DNA from 2 places in the Paenibacillus sp. R14(2021) genome. Region 2 is predicted to be linked to the other one. Evidence: riboswitches for the same ligand, from Rfam matches in the RefSeq annotation. Region 2 holds a riboswitch; the other holds the start of a gene.
What was found. A riboswitch is a leader RNA that binds a small molecule or an ion and turns the genes downstream of it on or off. The one in region 2 is predicted to bind cyclic di-GMP.
Positions count from the first base shown of each region.

Region 1: it holds a riboswitch for cyclic di-GMP, as region 2 does, so the genes downstream of both, KXU80_RS25195 (PilZ domain-containing protein) here and KXU80_RS18295 (OmpL47-type beta-barrel domain-containing protein) in region 2, are expected to answer to the same signal.

Region 1 is NZ_CP080269.1:5,440,138-5,454,891, reverse strand. Features, by position in the region: gene KXU80_RS25235 (Tex family protein) at 1-1,264, opposite strand, end outside; gene KXU80_RS25230 (MBL fold metallo-hydrolase) at 1,372-2,007, opposite strand; gene KXU80_RS25225 (thioredoxin family protein) at 2,009-2,575, opposite strand; gene KXU80_RS25220 (undecaprenyl phosphate transporter UptA) at 2,676-3,284, opposite strand; gene KXU80_RS25215 (cupredoxin domain-containing protein) at 3,451-3,897, shown strand; gene KXU80_RS25210 (dehydrogenase) at 3,961-4,275, shown strand; gene KXU80_RS25205 (hypothetical protein) at 4,356-4,538, opposite strand; gene KXU80_RS25200 (O-antigen ligase family protein) at 4,626-6,710, opposite strand; gene KXU80_RS25195 (PilZ domain-containing protein) at 6,824-7,543, opposite strand; cyclic di-GMP riboswitch class I at 7,632-7,725, opposite strand; gene KXU80_RS25190 (HD-GYP domain-containing protein) at 7,761-8,843, opposite strand; gene KXU80_RS25185 (GGDEF domain-containing protein) at 8,871-9,557, opposite strand; gene KXU80_RS25180 (histidine kinase N-terminal 7TM domain-containing diguanylate cyclase) at 9,576-11,246, opposite strand; gene KXU80_RS25175 (class I SAM-dependent methyltransferase) at 11,371-12,570, opposite strand; gene KXU80_RS25170 (DUF6483 family protein) at 12,588-13,244, opposite strand; gene KXU80_RS25165 (alpha/beta fold hydrolase) at 13,287-14,135, opposite strand; gene yyaC (spore protease YyaC) at 14,157-14,729, opposite strand.
Region 2 is NZ_CP080269.1:3,938,760-3,953,513, forward strand. Features, by position in the region: gene KXU80_RS18295 (OmpL47-type beta-barrel domain-containing protein) at 1-4,255, opposite strand, end outside; cyclic di-GMP riboswitch class I at 4,347-4,435, opposite strand; gene KXU80_RS18300 (hypothetical protein) at 4,652-4,888, opposite strand; gene KXU80_RS18305 (phosphotransferase) at 5,104-5,793, shown strand; gene KXU80_RS28125 (phosphotransferase) at 6,450-6,860, shown strand; gene rlmH (23S rRNA (pseudouridine(1915)-N(3))-methyltransferase RlmH) at 7,080-7,559, opposite strand; gene KXU80_RS18320 (CxxH/CxxC protein) at 7,563-7,736, opposite strand; gene KXU80_RS18325 (S1C family serine protease) at 7,864-9,369, opposite strand; gene KXU80_RS18330 (hypothetical protein) at 9,507-9,728, shown strand; gene KXU80_RS18335 (MBL fold metallo-hydrolase) at 9,697-10,503, opposite strand; gene yycI (two-component system regulatory protein YycI) at 10,586-11,302, opposite strand; gene KXU80_RS18345 (YycH family regulatory protein) at 11,404-12,807, opposite strand; gene walK (cell wall metabolism sensor histidine kinase WalK) at 12,804-14,639, opposite strand; gene yycF (response regulator YycF) at 14,636-14,754, opposite strand, start outside.

The sequences.
Region 1 (14,754 bases), 1.5 Mb from region 2:
TAATATATTTCAACTCGCCTGCTCCCGTCAGCTTGGCGAATTTTCGCTTGCCGATCAGATCCGCAATGAACTGCTCCGTCTCGCGGGAGGCGGTTCCGTTGCCGATGACGATGAGCTGGACGCGATAGCGATCGATAAGGCCGTTGATCAGCTTCTCGGCTTCTGCCACCTTGTTGTTCGGCGGCGTCGGGTAAGAGACAGCGACCTCCAGCAGCTTGCCGGTCTCGTCGATAACCGCAAGCTTGCAGCCCGTACGGAAAGCAGGGTCAACCCCGAGCACGACATTGCCGCGCACGGGAGGTTGAAGCAGCAGGTTGCGCAGATTGGTCGAGAAGATGCTGATCGCATGCTCTTCGGCTTTCTCCGTCAGCTCCCCGCGAACCTCGCGTTCAATCGACGGCGCGATCAACCGTTTATAGGCATCCTCGATCGTCGCGAGCAGCACGGAACGAACGCCAGCTGCCGTTCCCATCCGAAGCAGCTGCCGGTCTATGTAGTCGTGGATTTTATCCGTTTGCACATCCATCCCTACACGAAGCACATCTTCCCGCTCCCCGCGGTTGATGGCAAGCGTACGATGCGGAGGCAGCTTCTTGAGCGGCTCCTGATAAGCGTAATACATTTCATAGACCGTCTCTTGGGAACTATCCTTCGCTTCTGTCCGTATAATGCCTTGGTCAAAGGTGTACCGGCGCACCCATGCGCGGATCTTCGCGTCATCCGCAAGCTGCTCGGCAATAATGTCCTTCGCGCCCTGCAGTGCATCCTCGGCGGTCTCTACGCCCTTCTGTGCATCGACGTAACGCGCAGCTTCCTGCAGCGGATCGCCTTGACGCGGTTGGGAGAGCAGCCATTGCGCAAGCGGCTCCAGGCCTTTTTCCTTGGCCACGCTCGCCCTTGTCTTGCGTTTTTGCCGGTATGGACGGTACAAATCTTCGATTTCCTGCAGCTTGACGGCGCTCTGAACCGACTGCCGCAGCTCGTCCGTCAGCTTGCCCTGCTCGTCAATCAAGCGGATGACTTCGCGCTTGCGGTTCTCCAGATTGCGCATGTACTGCAGCTTCTCTTCAATCGCGCGCAGTTCGTTCTCATCCAGCTCGCCGGTCATTTCCTTCCGATACCGGGCAATGAACGGAATCGTATTGCCTTCGTCGAGCAGGGACACCGCCGACTTCACCTTGCTGACCGGCAGGCTCAGCTCTGCCGATACGCGCTTGACGATCGCCTCCTGCTCCGCTGCCAGCTCAGCTGGCGTAAGCTGGATTTTGACGGAGGTTCCGCCGTCCAATTCTTCGTCCTTCAACCGTTGATTCGTCTCAGCCACTATGGAATGCCCCCAATAAGATGAATGAAACCCTTCGAACCGGCTGATTAAGCCGGCACGTAAGGGTTGTTAGCCATTTCAAAACCAATTGTCGTTTGCGGACCATGGCCGGGGTATACCCGAACCGCCGGATCGAGCTTATACAGCTTCGTGCGGATCGAATCGAACAAATCCCGCTCCTTGCCGCCCGGAAGGTCGGTGCGTCCAACCGACATCTTGAACAGGACGTCGCCGCTGATCAGATGCCCGCCGCACAGCAAGCTGACACTGCCGGGCGAATGACCCGGCGTATGCAGGATGCGGAACGTCTCGCCGATCAGCTCCAGCTTCTGTCCTTCCGAGAGCGCATATTCGGCCGGAGCCGTCGTGAGCGGCGCCGTGACGTCCGACCAGCGAGCGGAGCCGTTCTTGCGCGCATCGCCCAGCCAGTCCGCCTCCTCGTCATGCAAATAAACGGGGCAGCCGAACGCTTGGCGGACCTCCTCCACGCCGGCCATATGATCAAAATGCGCATGGGTCAGTACAATCGCTTCGAGCTGCAAGCCGCGTTCGCGGATGCGTTCGATCAGCCGCTTCGGCCCCATGCCGGGATCGACCACGAATGCGCGGGTGCCTGTTTCCTCGGTGATGAGGTAGCAGTTCGTTTGCAGCGGCCCGAGGGTAAAGGTTTCAATCTTCAGCATGCTAGACAGACGCCAGAAGCGTGCGAAGCTCAGTAATAATATCCTGCTGGTACGCCGTGTCATCACCGTAACGGCGGATCAGTTCCTGGCGGGCAAGCGCCAGCTTCTCTTGATAGTCCGACGCTTCACGGTCCGGGTTAGCCTGCTTAAACGCGACCATCGGCTCCTGCACGTAGGAAGGGCGCGGTCCCCATTGTCCCAGCACATGACCGCCTGTATCCGCAATAATGACGATGGGAATGGAGCGGCCGCCCATCGTCAGAAATTCATCTATCGTATCCAGATGCTCTTCCATGATCAGTACCTCGACCGACATGCCGGTAAGCTCCATGGCTTGGAATACGACCGGCACGTTGCGCACGACGTCGCCGCACCAGTCGGAGGCGATAATCACGCAGCGCAGATCATCGCGGTTGTTAATGGATTCGAAAAACTCGCGGTCTTCTCCGTTCACCCATTCAAAGCGGCTCGACCAGCCTTGAAATGCCTCCTGGTTCTTCTGCATGGCATCGTAAAATTGCTTCGGGCTGATGCCTTTGCCCAGCTTGCCCGCTACGTTCTTCCCCATCGAAAAAGCCTCCTCGTTCACCCTTGCGAGTGGATATTAATGAAACAACCATGACAAGCAGCTTAATTGTAACAAAGTGCTCCCGCACGATTCAAACAGATCAGATCGATTTGCCTTTACGCTTCAACACTGTATAAAGGACATAGACGATAAGTACGGCAATCGCAATCAGAATGGCCGGCTGCACGTATGGCGCCGCTTTGGCTCCGATGTCTTCCCAATTCTCGCCCAGCGTACGGCCCAAATAGACAAATAGAAGCACCCATGGAATAGAAGCAAGCCCCGTCAGCATCGTAAACCGCCAGAAGGGCATTTTTGCGATTCCGGCAGGGATGGATATCACTTGGCGCATGACGGGAACAAAGCGCGCCGTGAAGACGATGCCGTCGCCGTAGCGTTTGAACCACTGGTCTGCGAGATCGAGATGCTTCGGCTTGATTTTGATAAACTTCCCGTATTTCTCGAAGAAAGGGCGGCCCGCCCCGCGTCCGATGCCGTATAGAATCCATTGCTGAACGATCGCGCCGAGCGTACCGAACAGAACGGCCCCGAGGTACGTTATTTCGCCTTGGTAAACGAGATAACCCGCATAGCCCAGCACGATTTCGCTCGGAATAACCTCGATGGCCAGGCCGATCAGAATACCGAAATAGCCAAGGCCCTCAATCCATTGAAGCAGCGTATTAACCAGATCATGAAACCAGCTCATCCGTCATCTCCTATCAGTCTTCTTTTTTCGAGTAAACTGCTTCTCTCTTACGGTATTCTAGCATACTTGGAGACATGCCTCCAGCACTTGGCATTGCGGCCCAAGCCCCCGCATAGACTAGCCTTAATATGAAGCGAATCTATCGAAAGGTCAGGTGAAGAGAAAGATGTCGAATATCTTTGTCATCAATCGCAAACAGCTCGCTCTGTTCGCGCTCCTGCTGCTCATTGTCGTATTTGCGGCCGTATGCCTGCGGTGGAACCAATCCCGCGCCGCCCTGGCTGCACCGAAGGAAATGAAGGTTTTTCAGCTCGTAACCGGCGAATTTAAAACAAAGACCGATGACGGGAAGGAGCTCGAGGTCTATCGCTGGGATCCAGGCTCCATCGTCGTCCACAAGGGAGATGCCGTCGAGCTGCGCATCACGGGCGTAAACGGCAAATCGCATCCCTTCGTCATTCAGGAGCTCGGCGTTAAAGGGGAAGTCAATAAAGGACAAACGACAGTCGTTCATTTTACCGCGGATCAACGGGGGACCTTCGCGATTGAATGCCTCGTCCACACGTCGATTTCAAACGGCGGACCGATGGTCGGCTACCTGACCGTGGAATAGCCAAGAGCGTGTGGCACAGCGCCCGGCTTGCGCATATATAGGGGAAGAGAGGAGTCGGTTACGATGAAACCTTCCACTGCCCAGAAGCACACCTCCGCCTATCCCAGCGCCCGCAAAATCAAACGTGCCTGCGAGAACGAGCTGTACCGCACCGTAAAAAGACTCGGTGTTTATATTCCGAAAGAAAAGCTGGAGCTTGCCGAGAAGCTTTATATACAGAAGGTTTTTCTGAACGTGCAGTGGATTCACGAGCATGCCAGCAACCGCAAGCTGCTCTCCGACTGGTGGGACGAGAACGTCAGCGCGGACATTGCCGCATTGTGGGAAGTGGATCAAAGCAAGCTGTGCGCGGCGTTTCGCAGCGCCTTCGGCGGCTGACCGAGCCCGAAAAATAGAACAGCAGCACAGCTCTAAAGCGAGAGAGCCGTGCTGCTGTTGTCGTAAATGAGGGATTAGCGTTACCCGATAATAGCAAAGGTTTCGACGCCGGCCGGAATCGTGCGGGTACGGAACTGGACGCCGTTTGCGTTGAAGACGCGAAGCGTATACGACACGTTGGTCAGCGTGCCGATGTTGCCGAAACGTACAACACCGAACCGGTCGAAGAAAGCGGTCGACACGATTCGATTATTGTGGATCAAGCGTGCGAAAAAGCCTGTCGTGTTGAACGATGGGAACAGCGCCAGCAGCTATGTTCTTCGCAGCTGCGACCGGCCTCCGATAGCTCGCTACCTCTTCTCAGCGAGCGGATAGGTACCAAGCTGCGCCAGCAGTTGACGGTTCTGCGCAGCTGCCTTTTGCGCCGCATCGGTCACGGCGAACTTGCGGTCGTTGGCCGTGTATGGCTTCTTCAGCGCCTCGTAGCGCTCGAAGAACAAGGCGGCTGTTTCAGCCGCCAGGTTCGCCTCCGCCAGGCGCGAAGCGGCTCGCAGGTTCTGCGCGAGCTGCGCCATTGTGACGACTGCTTCCGACTGACTGCCCCAGTCGAAGCGGTCGTAGGCCAGTGCGCGGCGCCAGTAATCCGCGGCGCCGATCACGTCGCTCCGCTCGGCGCACTCACGGCCGAGCGCCCGCAGCAGCGGCACGGACTGCGGCTCATAGCGCAGTCCGGACGTCAGCAGCACCGCCCGTTCCGAAGGCGGTGCATGGTCTGCGAGCTCGATGCGAATCGGCGTCCAATACGGATTCGCATCGAGCGCCGCGCGCAGCGCGGCCGTCCGTGCCGCGCCGGAGGCGGCAGCTGCCGCCTCGCGGTGCCGCACGGCGGCATCGAAGCGCCAGCCGAGCAGCGCGGCGGCGGCGAAGCAAACGGCGGCCGCGCCAGCCCCCGCGGCCCGCCAAGCTCGAACCCTCGCGCGGCCGCGAACCCCGCCGCGCTCCTCCCCGCTGGAGGAAACGACAGCCCAGCCGAGCAGCAGCAGCCAATAATAGCCGTACTCCATATCAAAGTCGATGGCGGCATGAAGCAGCAGGATGCCGATGGGGAGCAGTCCAAGCCGGTTCCCGCGCCACACCGCGCTTAGGAGAATGAAGAGAACCGCAGCCGCGACAAGCAGGCCCATAACGCCTAGATCAAGAACGAGCTCCATGAGGCCGCTATGTACTTCATTGCCCACATAGGGCTGAGACTGAATACCGGTAAAGAGCACGCGCCATGTGTCGCCGCCTCGCCCGAAGAAAAGCGCCTCTTGAATAAGCTTGCCGGCATCAGCGTAGAACAGACCGCGGGCTGCGAAGGTATCGTAAACACCGCTAAAGCCATATAGGCGGCCATGTATGGACGAAGGCAGCACCACAAGCAGACTGAGCAGCACGGCAGCAGAACAGCCGCCCCAGGCGACGGCTTGAACCAGCCGAACCTTCGGGCCGGCAAGCAGACGCCGCAGTCCCAGGAAACCAACAGGTGCTGCAGCGCAGATGAGAATCAGGAGCAGCTCCTCGGTTACGGTCGCTCCCGCCCTCCCCTCTGCAGCCGAGGCGCGTACGCCCGCATGCACAACGAAGCGGTATGCCGCTCCGCCGCATAGCAAGGCCCAACCGGTGTACAGCAGCCAGGCGCTGCGCTCCAGCCGGCCGAGCAGAAGAAGGCCGGCCAGCCAGGCTGCAGCGGCAGCAAGCCAGGCTCCCCGAGATTCCGTAAGCAGAGCGGTAAGCATGAAGGGAACAATACCGATGGCATGGAGCAGAAAAGACGCCTTCGTCTTCGCGCGCAGAAGCAGCGACCCACTCCAGACGACATAAGCGCATGCCGCCGCTCCCAGAACGTTCGGGTATTGAAGAAAGCCGGCTAACCGAGCACCAACGACCGATAAACGGGGATCTCCCGTCGTCATGATCATGTCCGGAAACGACAGCGCCCCCAACCAGCCTGCCAACGCGCAGCCCATAACAAATAAGCCGGAGACGTATATGCCCGCTGACAGCCAAACGCGATGCGAAGTCTGCCCGAACGCCGCATAAAGAATAAACAGGAACGCTGCATAAGCACTCCAGCGCAGCATCTGCTGCAAACTTCCTAGCAGGGATGCCGGCTCATGTAAAGCAGCCAAGCCGTAGAACGCCGCAATGAGCAGCAGGCCATACACAGCTGCAGGGATGCTCGCAGTCTGCTCACTGAACGGAGCAATTCCCGCTCTCATCCGGTTCCTAATGAGAGCAGCCCCGATCGTGAACGCTCCGCACATCCCTGCCAAGCACAGCAGCCACTCCCAACGGTAGAACACTTCATCAAAAAACATCCCATACCGGTATGCCGCACCGGAAAGCACAGCCGCGAATACGATTGTACCTGCCCCAAGCCAGCCTCTACGCATGCCGTCCCCTGCTTTCCTAACGTAAGCTCTATTGCCATTATTGCCCGATTGGCAGTAAAAAAGAAGGCGATGCCCGGGTTTTCCGATGCACGCCTTCTTCAATGATTATCGTACTACTTGCGCTGCTCCTTCCCGCCCTGCTGCTTTAGCTTAAAGTAAGCTTCCACTTGTTGACGAAGCAGGTACGCACGAAGCGTCCTCCGATGCTGTTCATCCAGCTCCAGGAAACGGGCTCCGTAGAACTTTACAATGCCGCTCTCGTCCTTTCGAATGATCTCCAGTTTAGCTTCGAAAGGCGCTCCTAAATCAAGCGTGACACCCACAACTTCTCCCGCATTCATATACGGACCCGCCGAGATGCGAAAGCCGATACCGGATTCGCTCAAGTTGCTCGCGCTCAGCTCGAACTGATCCTGCGCCGCGATCATGACTTGTTCCAGATCGGACGTCTCGACCTTGCGGGAAATCGTACGCCTCAGCTTGCCCGAGAGGGCGACCTGAAGCCGCTGCGACTCCCGCTTCTCTTCATGTCCCGCGAAGGCGCGAGACGGGAAGAGAAGGGCGATGGCTCCTTCTGCTTTCGCAATGACCGTAGATTGCAGCCGGTGAATGCCGACCGACGTATACAAGGTCAGCTTCACGGGATCACCCAGTTCGAAGCTCTTGAATTCCGACATTTCAATTTCCATCATGTCGCCTTCGATATAGGTCAAAATACCCGTTGATACATAGCCTTCTCGTTCGACAACTGTTCGGCTGTGGAGCAGCGCCTTCGTTTGAAACGCGGGCTTGTCCGCCCCATAATTGTCCTTCCGTGCATACATGGCAGACATGCGGCATTCCCCTCCTTCACATGAAAAAAGCGCTCCCTCTGTAACATGGATCCGCTTCCTGTAGACCTGGATGACTCCAGGCTTGCATTTCGGCAGCCAGGCTGTCATTCGTTCGTTTCAAGCGAACATTAGACCCTATGGCTTTGCGTCCCTGCCTTTCGGCAAGTTTGCTAGTATCGATGACTATGAAGTTGTGGATGACGTTGGTCCAGATGATCTACACTTCCTTGACAATCATAAGGCTGTGCTCGTCCTTCAAATCAATTTGATACGCAGCCTTCGGCGGTGCTCCGTCAGGCTCCCTAATAATGCGTACGACAGGACGATGAACGGCGAGCTGGTTATTCAGCGCTACAACACCAATTTGACCTGTGCTGAGCAGCACCGTAGTCGCCACGGGGTAGATCGAAATATGCTTGCAGAACATCTTTATGAGGTCCAGATCAAAATACGTATTGCCGGCAGCAAACAAAAACTCAATCGCTTCCGAAGGCGTAAACCGTTTACGGTACGGTCTGTTGGAAGTCAGGGCGTCAAACACGTCCGCAATTCCGATAATTTGCGCATATTCATGTATCTCGTCTCGCTTCAGCTTACGCGGATAGCCCGAGCCATCATAGCGTTCATGATGCTGAAACGCGCAATGGGCTGAGAGCAATGAAATGTCATGCTGCGCCCGGATGATGTTGAAGCCTTCTTCCGTATGCTTCTCCATCTGGTTCCGTTCGGCCGGCGTGTATACGCTGTTCTTCGCGAGCAGCTCCTTCGGGAGCTTCGTCATGCCGATATCGAAGAGCAGTGCGCCCATCCCGAGCTCTTCAAGCTGATTGCGGTTATAGCCTTTAGCTAGGCCCATAATACCCGCGAATATCGCAACATTCAAAGAGTGGTTGAACAGGTAGCTGTCGGCCACATGGATATTGGTAAGGCTGACCATCATATCCTCGCGCCTGACGAGATCCTGCACGATATCGCCAAACACCTTCCGAAATGTTCGGCCAAGCTCCGGCGCTATCGTCCTTCCCTTGATTTGAGGCTGATCCATCAATGTATTCATCGTCTTGAAAATGTTCGCGGAAGCCGATTTTCGCGTGTCATCCTGAATGGCTTCCGTCGGCTCCAGTCCCTCAGAGAGAGGATCATCAATGTATACGTTATCTATGCCCAGACCAGCCAGCCTGTCAATGAATCGCTGGCTCAATTCCACGCCGGCGCCAAGCAGTACGTTTCCATTTTCTTGCAGAATAGGGCGGGCCAGCTTATCTCCAGGGGCAACGGAATTGATGTGAACTTTTCTCATTGGTGTATCCCGCCTTTATCGCTTGCTTCATGCTTGCAGCGCTGCCGGTTCGGTTTCTTGCACTTTGCGTACATACTTATCCGCGTACATTCTCGTGTCTGCAGCCAAGGTCAGCTGAGCTAGATTCCCGCCATGTTCAGGGAAAGACGCGGAGCCCACCGAGACTGACAAGCGAAGTCCGGATCGTCTTGAAACACTCAGCAGCTGCTCATGAATTCGTTTCGTTATTCGTTCGATTCCTTTGTCGTCGGCATACGGACAGATCAAAATGAATTCGTCTCCGCCCCATCTGCCTGCAATTTCGCCGCGTTCCGAACAATTTCGCAGCGTCTCCGCAATCAAGGCAAGCGCCTTATCGCCTTGCAGATGCCCGAATCGATCATTTACTTCCTTAAAGTCATTCACGTCAAGCAGTATAATGGTCATTTTCTTGCGTTTACGTTCCGCTTGCTTCAGCAGTTTATTGAAATTCACTTCAATGAATCTGCGGTTATACACGTTAGTCAAGCAGTCAATCGTCGACTCTTCCTTCAACCGGTCATATTTGCGTCCGAGCATCCATCCCCCGGTAAGCATGCTCGACGCGAAAACAACTACGCCGAGCTGAACAGAAAACAGCGAATGTCCAATAGCCGTCATGTAGCATAACCCTGCTGTCGCTGCTGTCGTTATCAATGCTGCAGCGCCTGCCACCAGGCGTCCGTTGACTGACATATCGCTGTCCCCCTTCTACTATAGATTGACCACACGGTTTCGTCCGTTATCCTTGGCTCTGTACAAGGCGGTATCCACTTTAGCAAATAGGTCTCGCAAATAACTCTTTACATCTTCCATTCTCATTTCGCTCTGTTCATCAATGACATGCATGCCCATACTGATCGTTACTGACACCGAAGGCAGACCTAAGCCAGTGGCGATTTCGTTGGATTCTACAACCTCGCGAATCCGCTGCGCCAGTACCTCAGCCTGTTCCCGGTTCGTATGCGGTAAGTAAACGGAAAATTCCTCGCCGCCGTACCGTGCCAGGATGTCCGTGCGCCGCAACGCGGCCTTGACCACCTCGGCTGTTTGGCGGATGACCTCATCTCCGATGATATGCCCATACGTATCATTGACAAGTTTGAACAAATCAATGTCAAACAAAAACAAAGCAAATGGAATTTTGTACCTTAAATTAGTCAGTACCTCATGCTCCAGCTGCTGCATGAGAAATCTACGGTTGAAGCAACCGGTCAAGCTGTCCGTAATCGCCATTTGTTCCAGCTTACGGTTGGCTTGAAATAGCTCGTCCTGCATATAAATCAAAGCGCGGTTACGCTCTTGTAGCGATGTATTATGCTCTTGCGATTTGAGAATATGCGTTTTCAATTCCGAGATGTCCTGAAGCGTGATAACTTTACCGATCCGGTTCCCGCTCATCATCACTGGCGCCGCTTTCATCGACAGATATTGATAGACCGAATCGCCCTGATCAATAATCAGCTCCGTCGTGATGCGCTCTGAAGGCTCCGTTCGATATTTCAGCAGCAGCTCTTCCTCCCTGCCCTTCTCGAGCGAGTACCCAAGAAGCAGCTTCTCCATATTGAAGGAGTCTCCGACAGCGATATGCAGATTCGGACTGACATTGCTGTTCAGTTCAATGACCATCTCATGCTCATCCAGAACGATAATGCCCACAGAGAGCGTATTGAAGACATCCTGCTGCGCGACTTTAACAATATCCAGCGAGCGATGCTTCTGCAGCGAGAGTACGAAATACAGGTCTGACAGCACAATCCCAAGCGAGGTCAGTCCCGGTATAACAGGCAGCCAGCGATCCAAGATTACGTTCAGCAGCAGATCCAGAAGCGGCATCGTGCTCATGATAATCAGGCCGACAAGCGCATTCGCGATCCGCGCCTTCTCATACACCGGCTTTTTGGCAAGATAAGCAGTCCACAGATGGTGCAGCGAGTATACGTAATAAGATAATAACAAAATGACCATCGCCCAAAAAATAGGCCCGTATTCCCGCTCAAGATAGCCGCCTTTAACAGGCGCGACGAACAAATTGGCAGGGTTCCAGATCATCCCGATCGACAAGAGCAACGAAGGTGTAAGCATGCTCAAAACTACGTTTCGTCTCGGCTTGTAGGACGTATCTACTAAAAAATTCGTAAACAGCAGCCAGCCAAACCCGAGCATCGATAAACCAACAAAGGAAATGGTGATGAAGACAATCTGAAGGTGAGGATTATCTATGGTGTGGACACCGATCTGGCCAAAAGGCCAAACCATCATGAAGAAGTGAAAGAGCAGATACACTTTATACTGCGCAGTAATGACGTTTCTTGCAAAAACATAAATGAATAAGGTGAACAAAAAAAGTAGAAGGCCTAGATCCAGCCCTGTCGTAAGTCCCATGTGCTCCACCCAAATCAATCTATAGTTTTCTATGAAAAAAGGCCTGGGACAATCTGCATATTTCCACTCTATTCTATCACACAGATTTAATATTCGACAACAACAGTTGTAACCTTATTTAACATCATTTTATCGCGAGCTGGAGCCGTTCTTCCAATGCCCGTTCCAAGTATGGCGAAACCTGCAGCATATTCCGAAACGCCTCATACTCGCTCCATTTTCTGGATGCTTCTGTATTTCCCCCGATCGACTTGACAGCCCGAATCAGCATATTCTTCGGCGTATGCTCCGGGTCGATAAACTCCAGCAGCTGCGTCCGATAGCCAAGCACCTCCAGAAGCTGGGAACGAATCGCGTCCGTGGCAAGCGCAGTGAACCGCTCTTTGAGCAAGCCATGCGTTAGCAGCGGTTTCATGGCGTCGTTCTCGATCTGTTTGAACAGCTCATGCTGGCAGCAAGGCACCGACAGGATGACGGAAGCCCCCCACTCCACGGCCTTCACCAGCGCGGCGTCCGTAGCCGTATCGCAGGCATGAAGCGTCACGACCATATCGACTTCCGTCTGCTCCTTGTACTCGGCAATATCGCCGACTTGAAAACGAAGACGGTCGTAGCCGAGCTTCTGCGCCAGCTCCGAGCAGAACGCGATGACGTCCGCCTTCAAATCCAAGCCGACGACGGATATCGGGCGCTGCTGCTTAACGGCAAGCAAATGATAGAGCGCGAAGGTCAAATACGACTTGCCGCAGCCGAAATCGACGATCGTGATTTCGCGGTCAGCCGGCAAATAGGGAAGCACGTCCGTAACCATTTCAAGAAAGCGGTTGATTTGGCGGAACTTATCCTGTTTCTTCGCAATCACCTGGCCGTCCTTTGTCATGATGCCAAGCTCCACCATGAACGGCGCGGCCTCGCCTTCCTGTACGACGCGCTGCTTCTGGCGGTTATGCGACAGCTCGTCCTTCCGCGTTCCTGACGGCAAGGAAGAAGGCTTGCTCAATACGGTCGCCTTCCCCTTCTTCGAGAACAGCAGCTGAACGTCCTCTGCGTCTGTCTTCAGCAGCGCCTGACGGTAGTTTTCCGTGAGCCATGCGACCATTCGCGCTCCCGCTTCGCCCTGCGGAATATTCTCGTGCGTTACTTTGTTATCGATATAGTATTGAAACTGATAATGCAGCGCGCCCTTGAGCGCGATCGGGCGAATGACCGTTTTGGACGGAATTTGACCATCCTTGCGGCGAAGCTGGCTGAACGTCGCGCCTCTTAATTCCCCTTCCGATACCCATTGCATAAGATCCGTCTGCCATTGCTCCTTGCTGTCCATCTATTCTCGTTCATCTCCTACATCATTTCGATATTCTGCTTGATTCGATCTAGACCTTCCGTGACTTCCTCCCTCGGAAGTCCGCCTGCCTGCAGCGATTCATCGGGAAGCAGCAGCAATCTGCGGTAGAATTCAACCGCCTCTTCGGCAGGGATCGCTCCGTCCTCCAGCAGCTCGTGCAGCATATTCTCGGCTTCGTCATAGCGCCGGTCGCCCTCATACCATTCCCACATCAGCAGCTTCGTCGCCTGGGGCAGCTCGTATTCGTGCAGCTTCGAGGCCATATCAGCCGCTTCCTCCGATGGCGTCCGCAGCATCGCCGGCGCATCCAGCAGCGCGAGGCGCATGAATAGATGGAAGGCCTTCAAATGCAGCGGATAAGCCTGGTCCTGACGGCTAAGATCATCCAGAATGTCCGCCTCTTGCTTAAGAAGCAGCGCAACTGCATGCAAATTGGTCGTTTCCACGACCCCGTTCGTCGTCATCATCCGGACAAGGTCCGCATCCGACAGCTGGCGAATCAGCTTCCCGTTCATCCGGAACTGCCGATCCAGCAAGTCGTCGATTACCTGCAGCGCCTCTTCATTCTTCTTCTGCTGGCGAAGCCCCATGACCACGCCCGCAGCTTCCCCCATCTGTTCAATCATTCTCATAAAAAAATCACGTTGAAACATGTGACTTCCTCTCCTCCCGGGCCATGCTGACCAGCTGCTCGATTATACGCGATGAAAATGGAGAAACGCCGCCAGCTCTCCGGCCAGCTTATTCGGATCCTCGACCATGCTCATATGTCCGCAGCCTTCAAGCAGCACCTGCTTGACCTGCGGACCGTCCGACGTGAATGTGTTCGCGGGCAGAATGATGCCGTCTTCCGATCCTGCAATAAGCAGCAGCGGAACCGTCAGCCCGTCAAGAACAGCGGTCCGGTCAGGGCGAGCCTTCATGCCAAGCGCTGTGGCTGCCGCACCGGCTGCCGAAGTCTCATAACCGGCTTCGATCATGGCTTGCACGCGATCCGCCATGGATGATTTGTGATTGGGAGCAAACAATTTGGGCACCAAGCCTTCAACGAACGGCTGAATGCCGCCCTCCTTGAGCGCATGTGCCGCCTTGTCGCGGTTAGCTTGCGCTGCTGCACTGTCCGCCTTAGCCGTGGAATGAATAAGACCAAGGGCGTCGAGCTGCTCGGAATAGCTCTCTGCGAACGCCAGCGATACATATCCCCCAAGCGAATGTCCAAACAGATGCACAGTGGACACATTCAAATGACCGAGCAGAAGCTTCAGATCCCGGGCGAAATCGCCCATCTCGTATGCCTCTTGATCCGGAGCGGTGCTGAGGCCGTGACCGCGGAGATCCGGCGCGATTACCCGTCCTTCACCAGATAGGAGTGGAATAAGCTCCCCCCAGTACGCCGAGCTTCCGCAAAACCCATGAAGCAGTACGATAACATGCTGGGTCGTATCCGCCGAAACGGAAGCAGAACCTGAATCATAATAGGCGATTACTTGACCATCCGGCAGCGTATAGGTCTGGTCGGCAATGGAACGATTGTTCAATGTCATGCATACCACTTCCCTTCTGTTTTAGCGTAAATAAATCGCATGAACGGCCGGCATATGCCACGCGGCTTGAATGGCAGCCGCCGTATCGCGGGCCATGCCCATCGCTTCATATAACGAGGCGTGCTGAATCGTCCAGTAGGGCTTCACGCCCGCCCGGCCTACAATACCGGCAATGCTGTAATCACCGGCCGGCCCCAATCTCTTGCCGAGCGCATGTCCCGGATAGAGCGGGCCTTCGCCGACGATATAGCCCGGCTTCTCTTCTTTCTTACCCAAGCATGCATCTATTGCTATTGTCGTCAGCCCCTCCGGAATCCCCGCCTTCATAGCTTCGTAACGATCCGAGTCGCAGGGCTGCTCCAGTGTACCGATAACAACCCGCCAGCCGGCCTGCGCAAGCAAGCTTCCGACCAGCGGTCCATAGGAATCACCGGTCGAACAATCGGTGCCGATGCAAATAAATCCGATTCGTGCGGGATCAGGTTCGAGCGCAGCTAACTGCTTCAGAAAAACAGCCAGCCCTTCCGCTTCCACCCGCTGCCGGGACACCGTATCCGCGGTTCGCGCCCTGCGCGCCTTTGCCCGGTTGCCCATGCTTCGAACTGCCTCCCCTGTATTA
Region 2 (14,754 bases):
CCGCTGCATCTGCAGAGTAGTAGCTTACGTTATGAATCCCTTCCGACTCCACGGTAAAGACGGAACCTGCTGCATAAGGAGAACCATCAAGAGAGTAATATGTCTTCGCAACGCCGCTCTGTGCATCGTTCGCTGTCAGTGTTACAGTCACGTCCTGCTTCGACCAGCCCGAAGGCACTGCCGCAGCTGTTGTCGGCGCTGTGCGATCAATCATAACCGTCGATCGCTGCGCTTTTTCCACGTTTCCTGCCCGGTCAACCGAGTAGAAGCTGATTTCATGCACGCCGTCCGTGCTTACTTCAATTTTTGTGCCTTCTACATAATCGGATCCGTCGATCGAGTAGTACGTATTCGCAACGCCGCTCTGCGCATCTGTCGCAGTTAATGTTACCGCCGCTTCTTTCACCCAGCCTGCAGGTGCTTCTGCGGTTGTTGCCGGAGCGGTGCGGTCGATCACATTTACGGTCACAGAATGTGCTTGTTCTACGTTGCCTGCATGATCAACCGAATAGAAGTTGATCTGATGCACGCCATCCGTGCTTACTTCAACGCTTGTGCCTTCCTCATAAGCGGAACCGTCGATCGAATAGTACGTTTTCTCTACACCGCTCATAGCGTCTGCTGCTGTCAGCGTGACCGTTGCCGCTTCGTTAGACCAGCCCGTTGGAACCGTCGCAGAAGTTACCGGTTTTGTGCGGTCGATTTTCACATAGCTTGTCTTCTCAGCTTCCGTATTACCCACTTTATCGACAGAGTAGTACGTTAGCTTGTGAATGCCTTCTTCCGTTACTGTAACCGATGTTCCGATTTCAAATGGAGCATCATTCAACGAATAGAACGTATTTGCTACGCCTGTTTCATTGTCTGTAGCCGTCAGTGTCACTGTGACCGGACTCTGCTTCGTCCAGCTGCCAGTGGTGTTCGCTGTAGTAACCGGTGCTTCCTTATCCACAATCAGCTTTGCCAAAACGATGTTCGAAGGCGCAGACTCGCCAAACGAATTGCTGTACGAGGTCACATAGAATTCATGATTCTTGTATGACAGGTTTGTAAGGGTATACGAAAGGTTATTCACGTTTCTCGCGAGCTGTACAGGCAAGCCGTTAACCATTTCGTACACATTGTAGCCGTTCGCATAGGTGATGAAGTTCCAAGAAATTAGCGCGCTAGTTGGGCTAAGCAGCTTAATGCTAGCTGCAGGCGGCTGCATTTCCGGATAAATAACGTTGACATCCAGCCGCTCGGAAGGGGCCGATAATCCGAAACGAGCGCTGTAAGCCTCAATCTCAAAGTGATGCACCGTTTCCGACAGGTTGTTTACTTGTGCGCTAAGGCCAGTTCCTTTATAAAGCTGTTGACGATTGCCATCGACGACTTCATAAACACGGTATTCGGTCGCCCATGTTGCCGCCTGCCACGAGAACGTAATATTATTTCCGTTAAACACAGTCGCCTTTAGTACGGGCGGCTGTACGATCGGCCATACGATGGAGAAGGTGATTCTGCTGCCTTCTGCCGACTCGCCAAAACGGCTGCTGACCGAATGGACCTCATATTCATACATCCCTTCTGCCAAGCCAGCGTAACCAACCGATGTTCCTGTAATTGTACTCTTTAGTACTTTCTCACCGTTAACAATTTGGTAGACCTTATAGCTTGTTGCATAGGTAGCTGCGTTCCATTTCAACGTAATATCGTTCACGTTCGCTGCCGTTTTTGTTAAGTTGACCGGCGCTTGCATATCAGGGAAGACAACCGAAACTGTAACGTCGCTGCCATCTTCGGACTCGCCATAACGGCTGTTATACGAATGAATTTCATATTCGTAGCTGCCTTCTGCTATGTTGGCATAGGTGACAGTCGTCGATGTTACCGTGCTTTTCAACGTCTTTTGCCCATCGACGATCTGATAGACTTTATAGTTCGTTGCAAAAGGAACGGTGTCCCATCTGAGGACGATATCATTGCCATTCGCGAACGTGTAGGAAGGATTCGCCGGTTTTTGCAAGACAATTTCCGTCATCGCTACGGTTACTTGACTGCCAGCTAATGATTCGCCAAAACGCGTGCTTACGGAACGAACCATGTAGGTGTGATCACCTGCGGATACATTGGAAATGACGGTATTCAAGGAAGCTGTCGTCGCCTTAAGCACTTCCCCAGTACCTACCAGCTCATACACCTTGTAGCTGTTTGCGTATTGCACCGCGGTCCAAGACAAGAGCACATCGTTGCCGTTCTGGATTTTGGAGGTGAGATTGCCCGGAGCCGCCATTACCGGATAAATGAGCGCAATATTCACCTCTGAGCTTTTTGGCGATTCACCATAAAGCGTCGAAACGGCGACGACGACAAAATCATAATTATCCGCCGCTTGATTCGTATAGGTTATGGTCGTACTACTCAACGTGCTCTTCAGCACATATTCACCGTTTACAACCCGGTATACTTTATAGCTCGTCGCGTTTGCAACTGCCGACCAAGTCAGCTTAATATCATTTCCGTTCAGGATGCTGAACGCCAGATTTGCCGGCGCTTCGAGCACAATGCCGTTCAATGTTACTACAACTGTGCTGCCTTCTGCAGACTCCCCGAAGCGGCTGGAGAATGCGTGAACCTCATATTGATACTCGCCAGCCGGCATGTTCGTATACGTAACACTCAACCCTGTAACTGTACTCTTCAGTACCTTCTGACCATCTACAATTTGGTACACTTTATAGCTAGTTGCATTCGCTGCCGCATTCCAGCTGAGCTTGAAGTCCTTCACGCTCGTAATGGTTTGGACGACATTAGACGGCGGCTCCATCGTCGGAAATTGAATCGAGAACGAGATTGCTGCGCCTTGAGCCGATTCACCGAATTTACTGGAGAAGGAGTGAATCTCATAGCTGTAATCACCTTCAGGCAATCCGGTGTATGCTGCAGCCGTGCCGGATACCGTACTTTTAAGCACTTTCAGACCATTTACAATCTGATAAACTTTGTAGCTTGTTGCATTCGCTGCCGCATCCCATTTGAGTGTAATATCATTAATGTTTGCAGTTGTATAGCTGAGGTTTGCAGGTGCTTCCATTGAGACTGCATTGACTGTGAGTGCAAGCTGGCTGCCTTCTGCAGATTCGCCAAAATCGGCGCTTACCGAGTGAACCTCATACGTATAATCGCCTGCCGGTACATTCGTATATACAGCGCTTGTACCCGTTACTGTGCTCTTCAGCACTTTCTGGCCACCCATAATCTGGTATACCTTATAGCTCGTTGCAAAAGTTACAGCGTCCCATTTGAGCGTAATATCGTTCGCATTCGCGATCGTAAATCTAAAATTAGTAGGAGCCGTCATTGTTACGGTGTTAATGTTAACTGTAACCTGACTGCCCTCTGCAGATTCGCCGAAACGGCTGCTCTCCGAATGAATTTCATACACGTATTCACCTGCCGGTACATTCGAATAAGCAACGCTTGTACCTGTTACCGTGCTCTTCAGCACCTTCTGCCCGTCAACAAGTTGATAGACCTTGTAGTCTGTTGCATTCGCGGCGGCGTCCCACTTCAACGTCAAGTCATTGCCGTTCGCAAGCGTGTACGTAGAATTGCCAGGAGCCGCCATGGTCGGATGAATGATTTCCGCTTGCACCTGTGCTGAAAGCGGAGACACTCCGTACAACGTGTTGGCCGCAGATACAGCGAACTTGTAGGTGCCTTCCGGTGCGTTCGAGATTGTAAATGTTCGTGCTGTCCCCGATGTAAGCAATTTCTGCTGTCCATCGCTATCCATCTGATAAAGGCTGTAGCTTTCAGCATAAGGTACAGCTGTCCAGCTTAATTTGATGTCATTGACGTTAACAAGCGAATAGCTGAGTGTAGGAGCCGCCATTTCTGGGTAGGAGATTGAAACGGTAATCGGCGCACATGGTCCTGACTCGCCTTCTGCACTTAATGTCGAGACGACATAGGTGTACGAACCTTCTGCAAGATTGTTGACCGTATAACTGTTCGTTGCAGTCGTACCGCGCAATATCAGTTGGCCATCCGTGATTTCATAAACGTTATAGCCTGTAGCGTTCACAACCGAGCTCCATGTCAATTTCGCATCATCCGGCGTGATGAGCTGTGTCGCAAGATTGCTTGGGGGCAAAATACTGCTGCCTGCTGCGCCGAGCACACTTTGGACTGGCAGCAAAAGCAGCTGCAGTACCAGCAGTAGAATCACTAGCGATGATACCTTGCTCGTACATTTGTTCTTCATCTTCATGGACCTACCTCTCTCTTGTGAAAAAAAGAATAAAGCCCAATAAAAATAAGCCTGCTTAACAAGGCTCATAGTATAAGAGAACTATGGTCCCTGTGGCAACCGGCTGCCTTCCGCTAGGTATGGCGGATCAGGCCCTTGGCTTTGCGTCTCACGGTTTCCCGTGATTTGCCTTTTTCACTTGGAATAATTTATACCTATAAAACTATCATAATCAGGATGATGCATTATTTGTATAAGCCAAAACGCCTACATTTGTCAAAAATTGAGTTCATTTATTAGTATAATAGTCCTAATTTTCTAAAGGACTCTTCTAGAATGAAAAACGGCTCTTTCCAACTTAATTAGAAGATGCTTTATGTCAATTTCTCTTTCTCCGGCAGCAACCCTTCTTCCGAGCTAAAATTCCATTTCATTAATAGATAAATTGTGGGCCCTCATCATATCGCCTAATAATGCTATGAGATTTTGTAGTACACCTAACTCATCCGCATTTTCTTGAATATATACTAATCCTCTTGTTGAATGATTTTCTCTTAAATATTGAGATAAAAGTGGTGCTGTTTTCCAATTGTGATCCCCTTTCAATTGAGATTGATTTATTAATTGATCTTCTTCCCCAGGGAAAACAGCCATACCTAAATCATGGGCATAAGATGAGGTTATCAGTTGCGGTTTTCAGAAAAATTTGCCGTTATTTGTGATACGGTTCACCGCGCTGTCTGAACGGCAAGTTTTTAATTGCTCTCATGTCGTTAGACCATACTACTCCCCCATCCATGAATAACCTAGCTAATAGCTATCCTCTCGATCTTCTTCTTTCTCCCATCTTGAATGAAGCGAGGTTATTCATGACCAATTCCTATACAAAAACTAGAATTCGCGAAATCACCCGCCAATTCGGCCTGATTCCGTTGCGTTCAAACTCAATCGCGTCCTTTTACCGAAAAAACGCCATCATCCAGATACAAACCGAAAGTGGAACCTATGGGATAAAGCCCTTTTTTCGGAATTTATTACTCCGCTCGAGTACAATTCATCAAATAAAAACAACTGCAAACTATATACAGCTCTTGATGGATAGCGGTTTCAGCTACATGCCCAAATGGCTCACGAGCAATACCGGAAAGTTATGGACGTTAAACCAAGGAAGGCCCTTCTATATAACCGCTTGGATAAAAGGAAGGAATTTGGAAAACGAACAAGATTTTGAAGCGCTTGGCCGGGCCCTTGCCACCCTACATACGACATCCGGTCGTTTTCTTTCCACTAAGGGGTCGTCTACTCGCAAACAAATCCAAATATGGAGAATTCAAGACCGCCTCTTTCGTAGACGAATGGCAAAGGCAATCCAAACGAATAAACAGAACCACGGATGGTACAAAAAATATGGCAAACACTATAAAATAATTTCGGATCGGGCCTGGGCCGATTTAAGGAACCCGGAGATTGCAGACCTCTTTGAGAAGGAATTGGACCGCCCCGCATTGATACACAACGATATTACTTCACCTAATGTCATTATTTCAGATGACAACTAGCTTTTCATCATCGATTGGGACCATATTAAGGTTGGCTCCATCTACGTTGATGTAGCCAAGGCCCTCATGAACACGACTCAATTTAATCCCGATTTCATACAATCGTTGTTAAAAGGGTACGAAGATCTCTGTCCTTTAGACAGGACCGAGCGCAAACTGATTTCTTCCTTGTACGGATTGCCTCGGGAAGCTTGGCATGCCACTCGGTTCCCTAATCGCCCTAGAAGTCGTGAAATGCTAGAGATTATGGAACAAACATGGTTTCTCCGATTGAAAGCAATTGATTTATTAGAGGAATGGACAAATCAATGAGGAGAAGTGAGTATGAGGGTGTCCATCGGGTCAAGGGTAGAACAAATGTACGGAATAAAAATCAAAGAAACGGTTCAAATACAAGATGTTTACAGGATTCGACCCGCTGACGCGAGCTACTGTTTAAAAAGTTACGTCTTCCCGGAAGAGGAGGTCCGTTTTATTACCCGCATCCTATCCTGCATGGATGAGCATGGATTTACCCGTGGTCAGAGGATTTATCCTACATTGGATCAATCCGCCTGCATGACTCATGATGGCATTTCGTACACGTTAACGAATTGGGTAGACGGACAGAGACCGGTCTTTACAAGGAGCTAGACTTAAAGAATGGGATTCGAACATTGGCCAAATTCCATTCCATTGCTGAAGGATTCCCTGCAGCCGAAGCTCCTGTCGCAAGAATCCGATATTCGGGACTGAACCACGAAGTTTCGGAATATAAACAACTGCTCAGTCAGTACAAAAATACAGGGCATTTAGCAGCGCTTTGTGAGGAAGTGCTGGGCTATTTGCATCAGCCAAAAGTCTTAGAGGCCATCGATGCCGAACAAAAGGCTTCCGCATTTGTTCATGGCGATTACAATTATCCCAATCTGATTAAAGACAAACGACGAAAATTACATTTGATCGACTTTGATAACAGTTCTCTCCACACAAGAATGAAGGATTTGTCCCATATTCTTCATCGAAATTTTGTTTGGAACGGTACGGAGATGCTTCGCTCAATCGACTATTATCAGAGATACCGATAATTAAGCTCTTCTGATATAAACCTTCTGCATGCGCTTTTATCTGCCCCTTACCATGTCGTCCGAAACATGAGGATCGGCGGCATTCGTTCGGCCAACCGGGTTATTCCGACATTAGCGCATATGAAAAAATATCAACGTGAGCTTAGGACGTTATTATAATCAGAAAAAACGCGCTACTTTCTAACGGCTTCATGGAACAGCTTCAACATAAACTTGCCGTCACTTATGATACGGTTCCCCCCGATTTATCTTCACCGCCCGGTACACCTGCTCCAGCAGCACGAGCCGCATGAGCTGGTGAGGCAGCGTCATCCGCCCGAAGCTCAGCCGCTGCTGGGCGCGCTTCAAGACGGCGGGCGCGAGCCCCGTGCTCCCGCCAATGACAAAAGCCACGTGGCTCCGCCCATACGTGGCTAACGAATCCAGCTGGCCGGCGAGGTCCTCGCTCGACCACAGCTCCCCGTCCAGGGCGAGCGCGATCACATGCGCGTCCGCCTTAATCTGCGCGAGCAAGCGCTCGCCCTCGCGCTCGCGCACCTGGGCTTCCTCGGCGGTGCTCATCGTCTCAGGCGCCCGCTCGTCCGCGACCTCCGTGAGCGTCAGCTTCACGTACGGGCCCAGACGCTTCGCGTATTCGGCGATGCCGAGCACGAGATATTTCTCCTTCAACTTGCCTACGGCAGCGATTTGAATATGCATGCGCTACACCACCAAGTAGGCCGAGGCGTTAACGCACTGCCCCAACTCGCACGTCGCCGGCGCTTCCCATGCCGTGAAAGTCGTCGTCGCCAGGTCCACGATATCCGGCGCATCCTCGTATTCGTCCACGAATTTATCGATCGCAAGTTCCACATGCTCTTTACATACACAATACATGAATGCTTTAGCCTCCAGCTCTAATCTCGTCCGTATTTCCTCCATTGTACGCAAAAAAAAATCAGCCCGTCAATCGAGGACCGTCTCCGGCCTCCGAACGAGCTGATTTGCTAGGCGACGATGTCGCTTATTCTTCCGTCTTCTCCGCAAGCTTAAATGTCGTCGTCTGCTTCTTCCCGTCGCGGTAGAACGTGATTTCGATGTTGTCGCCGATGTGCTTCTTCCCGTACAGGTACTTGCGCAGATCCATCGTGCTGCTGATCGGCTGCTTATCCAGCTTCACGATCACATCGTTGAATGCTAGACCCGCTTCCGCCGCCGGTCCGACCGCCTGCAGCACGATCACGCCGTCATGCACGTCGTCCGGCAGCTTGAGCTCGCCCTGCGGCGGAATCAAGCTCTGCTCGCCGCCCGCATCGGCACCGCCTTCCGCAGCGCCGCCGTCCTGACCTGCGGCCGGCGCATCGCCCGTGCCATCGTCCGCGCCATTGTCGCCGGGCTCAATCGCAGCCGCTCCGCCGTCATCGCCGCTCTGCGGCTCGTCGCTGTCCTGCGGCACATCGCCGCCTGCGCTGTCGCCGCCCGCTCCCGCTCCGGCAGCCGCAGCCGCCTGCTGGGCGAAATATTGCGCCAAGTCCATCGTGTACACGCCTAAGTAAGGCCGTTTCACTTTGCCGTATTCCAGCAGGCTTTCCACGATTGGTTTTGCCAAGTGGGACGGAATCGCAAAGCCGACGCCTTCCACGCCGTAATCGGCGATTTTCATGCTGTTGATGCCGACGACATTGCCGTCAAGATCGATCAGCGGTCCGCCGCTGTTGCCTTGGTTAATCGAGGCATCGATTTGGATGACTTCCTGCTCCCAGTCGTAGTTGCCGTCCTGGCTGAGCGAGATCGGAATGATCCGTTTCGTCTTGCTGACAATCCCCATGGAGAGCGAATCGCTCAGACCCAGCGGGTTGCCGATCGCCATGACCCACTGACCCGCTCGCAGATCATCGGATTCGCCGATATGCGCGACCGTATCGATGCCCGAGCCGTCAATCTCCAGCACCGCGAGATCCGTAATCTCGTCCTTGCCGATGATCTTCGCATCCCGCGTCTCGCCGTCGCTCAGCACCGCTTTCACCGCCGCAGCGTCCGCAATGACGTGATTATTCGTAATGATATGCGCCTTGCCCTTTACTTTCTCGAATATAAACCCGGAGCCAAGCGCAGCCTGCTCCAGCTTGGAATCAGAGTCGGCCCCCTTGCCGGTGGACGGCTCCTCCGTCTCTGCCTTACCGCCGCCGGCCGCACCTGCGGGCAGCATCTGCTCGTTAATAATGCTCACGACCGCAGGACGAACCTTCGCCGCTGCGGTGATCGTCTTCTCGAGCGGGTCGTTCATGCCGACGTTCGTCACGCCGGACACCGCTTGGGCCGTGCTTTCACTGCGGTCGAAGCCCGTGAAGAGGCCGAATACGACCACCACGGCAACGGCGCTGATCATGGAGGATGTCAGCGCAATCCGCACCGGCGTCCAGCGCTGCTTGCCGCGGCGCTTGAATGGAGCGGCCTTGCTCTCCCGCACAGCCGAACGGGCACGCCGCGACACACGCGTCGAGTAAAAATCATCATCGAATAAGCTCATCTATCATCGCTCCTCTCGACGCCCGCGGACATCAAGATCATTATTTTACAAGACTAGGAATGATATCGGTAGAATAGACTACACTAAGTAATAGGACGCACCCAATCAAAATCCTATCTTCCCAAGGAGGACAACCCATGCCGCGCAAACCTTCCGCCGCACTGGACCATCTGAATCTCGTCGCCAAACTGGCCGATCTCAAGGAAGACCACTACCGCACCCTGCTGACCCTCAGCGCCATGACGGAGCTGCTGATCGACAAAGGGCTCATAACCCCGGAAGAGCTGGAGCTCAAGGTCCGCTCGCTCGATACCGAGCTGGACGAGCTTATCGTTGCTTCACTTCATCCCATGCCGTAGGCCGGTCATGGTATGTTTTGCGCAGCGGATGCTCTTCCCGCTTGAAGAAATGACCGTTATTCTCTAATATCTCATTCACCGTCATCCGCGCCAGATCAATCAGATTATGATCCAGGCTCAGATGCGCCAGATAGACCCGCTTCGTCCGGTCCGTCATCAACTGGCATAACGCCTCGCCGGCTGCTTCATTCGACAAATGACCGACATCGCTCAGAATCCGCCGCTTAATGTTCCACGGGTAACGCCCCATGCGCAGCATATTCACGTCATGATTCGACTCCAGCACCAGCACATCGGAATCCTCAATCATCCGCCGCACCTTATCGCTCACATACCCGAGATCCGTCGCAAGACTCAGCTTCAAGCCGTCTTCTTCAAACACGTAGCCGACCGGCTCCGCCGCATCATGCGAGATCGCATACGAAGTGGACCGCATCGCGCCGAAATTAATCGTCTCGCCCGTCTCGATAATGACGCGCTGCTCGCTTCCGAGCTGCCCGACATGCCGCTCCAGCGCGCCCCATGTCGCTTCGTTCGCATAGATCGGCACATTGAATTTCCGGGCGAAGGCACCGAGCCCTTTAATATGATCCGAATGCTCATGCGTGACGAGAATCGCATCAATGTTATGGCCCGACACGCCCTGCTCCCGCATGAGCTCTTCAATCCGCTTAACACTCAAACCTGCATCCACAAGCACCGTGGCATCCTGACCCTGCACGATCGTGGCATTCCCCGTCGAACCGCTTCCTAGTACCGTAAATCGAAGTCCCATGCTCTCCTTAAACCTGCCCTTTCCCCTGCTCCCCAAACTTGCCGGCCGCGTAAAAACCTGCAAGCCGCTTGCGAAACGCCGCTTATTCCGTTACAACTTCCCCGCTGATGGCATTCATATAGTACTGCCCGCCATCCTCGAGCAGCACGCGCCACGTCGGCGCCGAAACCTGTGTATCGGAGTTGAAAATCTGCCCGTGATACCCCAGTTTAATGTCCTTGATAACCGCGCCGTAAGGCAGCTGGTTCTCGATCAAGCTCGTAACCACCTTCGTTGCCGGCAGCACCGACTGCGGCGCCGATTTCGGAGGCGGCAGGAGCGTGATGAGATCCTGCTTGTACGCGATGATTTTCTGATTGCTGTAGAACAGCTCCAGCTTTACGTCGAACATCGGGTTGCCGTCAGCCATCCGGTAGAACACGAACTCGCTGTCGCGGTCCGCGCCGAACGTATACTGGTCAAGCTCCGGAATAATCCCGCCGAGGCTCGCCTGCAGCTCCTTCTGAACGAACACGACCTTGCTGTCCACGGGCACCTTCAGCACATGACGCTCGGCCTTGCCAAGCTTGGCCTTCACCCGATAGGTCAAATCCCGCAGCTCCGGCGTTTCCGAAGGAATGCTCGTACCAAGCTTGATCTGCTTTTCCTTCATGAGCGCCTGCGTTTCCGGCCGCAAATCACTGACGTCCGTACTCGTGCGCAGCCCTTCCCGGATATTGGACCAGAGCTGGTATCCAAGCACGAGATTCAGCAGTAAGAACGCGATAATCAGCACACTCTTCGCCCTGCCCCAGTCCATTCCGTCAACTCCCGTCTCACCCTGCAAAATAACGTCCGTCCTATAGGTTACAATCCCGCCGTCGTCTCATGCGCGCTGGACGCCTGACTACCCTGGGCGCCTTAAGCTCCGCCGCCGTTCACTATACCCTGACCGCTCGGCGTACTCCCGCCGTGGGCACTGTCCGCAGCGAGCGGCGCTCCGCCCGGCTCACCCGGCAGCGGCTTATACCCTCCGGGGATTGCATCGAGCAGCGTTTCCTCGCTGTCATCGCTCAGGCGCACCGCCCAGATGGGATGCAGCTGGAGCGTCTTATCTTTGCCCGGCATCGCGAGAAGCGCGGGATACACCGCCTTCACTTCCGTCCTGCGCGCATAATGCGCATAAGCATTGGCCAGCATGGCGCCGCCCGGCAGCCATTCGACCGTACGCTGGTCCGGCTTCTTCTTCAGCGTCAGCATCGACCGCTCGTATTCCGATACGGTACCCTGCTGCAGCCGAAGCTTCATGTTGCCGAACAGGAACGGATTCATCGGAATGATCGGATATGACCCGTAATACTGCTGGAACCGCAGCACCTGCGGATCCTCTAGAATGCCAGCGTGCTCGAAACGATGCATACCGTCCCAGCCGCCGTGCTGATTAACAAACTGGACAGCCGTATACACGTTTTGACTCTCGCTGTCGTCCTGCCCTTGCACCGACGCCGGATTCGTGTAGCTGATCCAGCGCCCGTTCTGCTCGACCTGCAGGCCGCGCTTGCCGTCCGTATAGATCTGCGAGCCGTTGCGGTCGCTGATCGCCCGCGTAACGCCGGGATCGAAGAATAGGTAACTCTGCATCTGCTCGGGCGTGTAGCTGTCGTACCCTACAATCGACGACATCGTCTCTACTGGACCTTCCGGCAGATAGATATCTGGGCTGACCCGCTTGTAATTAACCTGATATTCGCCGTAGCCGACGTACATCTGCACGTCCTGTGCGGTTAAATCCGCTTTCACGGACTCGTAGACCGACACATTGTCCGAGCTGAAGAAGTACGTGCGCACTTCGTCGCGGTCGCTGCTTTTGTAAATCCAGATCCGGTTCACCACGTCGTTCATAAACAGCGAATCGCCTTCCAGCTTCAGTACCTTGCTGAGCAGCTCAACCGGTACGCCGCTGCCGAACCGGAGCTCCAGCCCCTGATCGCGGTCGCGGATCTCGTCCCAGTCCACAATGGATGCGATGCTCCGCTGGAAGCCCTTGAACTCCCGGCTTTTGATTTTGCCGAAGATCAAATTATAGAAATTAGACGCCGGGTACAGCACCGTATGCTTCTCCTTGCCGAGATGCAGCACCATATCCTCCGGGAAAATCACGTTCTCGACCTTCTCTTCGTCGCCGATCGGCTCCGCTTTGACGTAACCCTGCTGCGGCGACGTCGTCACGCCGAGACCCGGCATGCTGTAGGCCAGCAGGTAGCTCTGAATAAGGCTCATCATGACGAGCGCCGTGAGCACCCATGTCTTCATTTTATCCATCATGACGCTTCACCTCCGGTCAGAGCCGGCAAAATGACCGTCACCGTCGTCCCCTCGTTCAGCTCGGAATCGAGCGCAATCGAGCCGCCGTGCGCCTTCACAATTTCCCGGGCAATGGACAGGCCGAGGCCCGTACCGCCCATGTTGCGCGAGCGGGCTTTGTCCACGCGGTAGAACCGGTCGAAGATCCGGCCCAAATCCCGCTTCGGTATCCCGATACCGGTATCCTTCACGCTGATGGCTATGGATGCCGGTTCCTGTCTGCGCGCGATAATTTCGATGCGCCCGCCATCCAGCGTATATTTGATGGCGTTGGACACCAAATTATCAAGCACCTGATCAATCTGATCGCGGTCGAGCCAGACGGACGTAATGCCGTCCTCCACACGGACGGAAGCCCGGATCGCCTTCTTCCTCATCTGGAAGGAGAAGCGGTCCGCCACTTCTTCCAGCATCTCCGGCATATTCGTCTGCAGCCTGCGCAGCGGCGCCTGATTGGAATCAAGCCGCGACAAGTGAAGCAAATCCGTTACGAGCCGAATCATCCGTTCCGTCTCGTTGCGGATGACGCCGACAAAGCGCTGTCCCAGCTCGCGCTCATCCATTGCACCATCGTCCAGTGCCTCCGCGTAGCTCTTGATCGTCGTCAGCGGCGTGCGCAGCTCATGCGATACGTTCGCGACGAACTCCCGCCTCGACTGCTCCAGCCGTTCCTGCTCCGTTACATCCTGCAGCACCGCGATCGTACCGGAAATCCCCTGCTCCCGCCGGTGAATCGGCGTCAGCGTCACGCGCATCAGCTCGTCCTCTTCGCCCTCGGCCTGCACATGATAGATGACTGCGGCCGGCTCCCTTCCCTTCACCAGCGACGCAAGCTGCGCCTCGTCCATTCGGAACAAGTCGGTCAGCCGCGTCCCTTCGCAGTCATCCCGGCGCAGCATCTCCTGCGCCCGGCGGTTCGATATAATAACAACGCCGCGCTCATCTGCGGCCACAACGCCGTCGCTCATGTTGGCCAGAATCGAAGCCAGCTTCTCCTTCTCTTCCTCGTTGGCCGACAGCGCGTCCCGCAGACGCATCGTCATGTTGTTGAACACTTCGCTAAGCCGCCCGATCTCGTCGTCGCCAAGCACCGGCACCTGCTGGTCGAAGCGGCCTTCCGCTACGCCCGCTGCCTGACGGGTGAGCGCCTTGATCGGATTCGTGATTGTGTGCGCCAGCAGAATGCCGAGCACACCTGTTAAACCGAGGGCGAATAGCATCCCGGACATGAAAATCCGGTTGATCCGGTCAACGGTTCGGTACAATTCCTTCATCGAAGCGACGAGGTAGATCGCGCCTACGATTTTCTTCTCGTAGACGACCGGCTTCACAATGATTTTCTTGCGCAGCCCGTCTTCGTCAATAATCTCCTCTTCAATGTCCCGAATCCCCTGAAGCGTCCGGCTGACCTCCAGTGACGTATTCTTCTTCCCGATATACGACTGATGGGACTGCACGGACGTCGCCAGAACCTTGCCGCTCGCATCCAGCACCTGAATTTCAGCTTCGCTAATGCTGAACAAACTGCTGACGAGCATGCTGAGATACTCTTCCCGCGTCTGATCGCCGGGATTGTCCGTCTTATCCGACTGGCTGGACAAGGTTTGCGCTGCTATATCTGAGAGCAGATTAGCCTGCTCGTTCAAGTTGTTCGTAAACGTCGAGGTCAGCGATGTTTTCATCGTGCTGATGAAATAAACGCCGATCAGCTGCATCGCAATCAGGATGAGCAGCACGTAAATGATGATCAGCTTCACCTGGATGGTGCGAAAGAACCGTATCCCTCCGCTCATCCGAAGCCAAAACCTCCGGATTTGGGATTGCGCATCAGATACCCAAGTCCCCGGCGCGTCAAAATATATTCCGGCCGGCTTGGATCATCCTCAATCTTCTCCCGAAGCCTGCGAA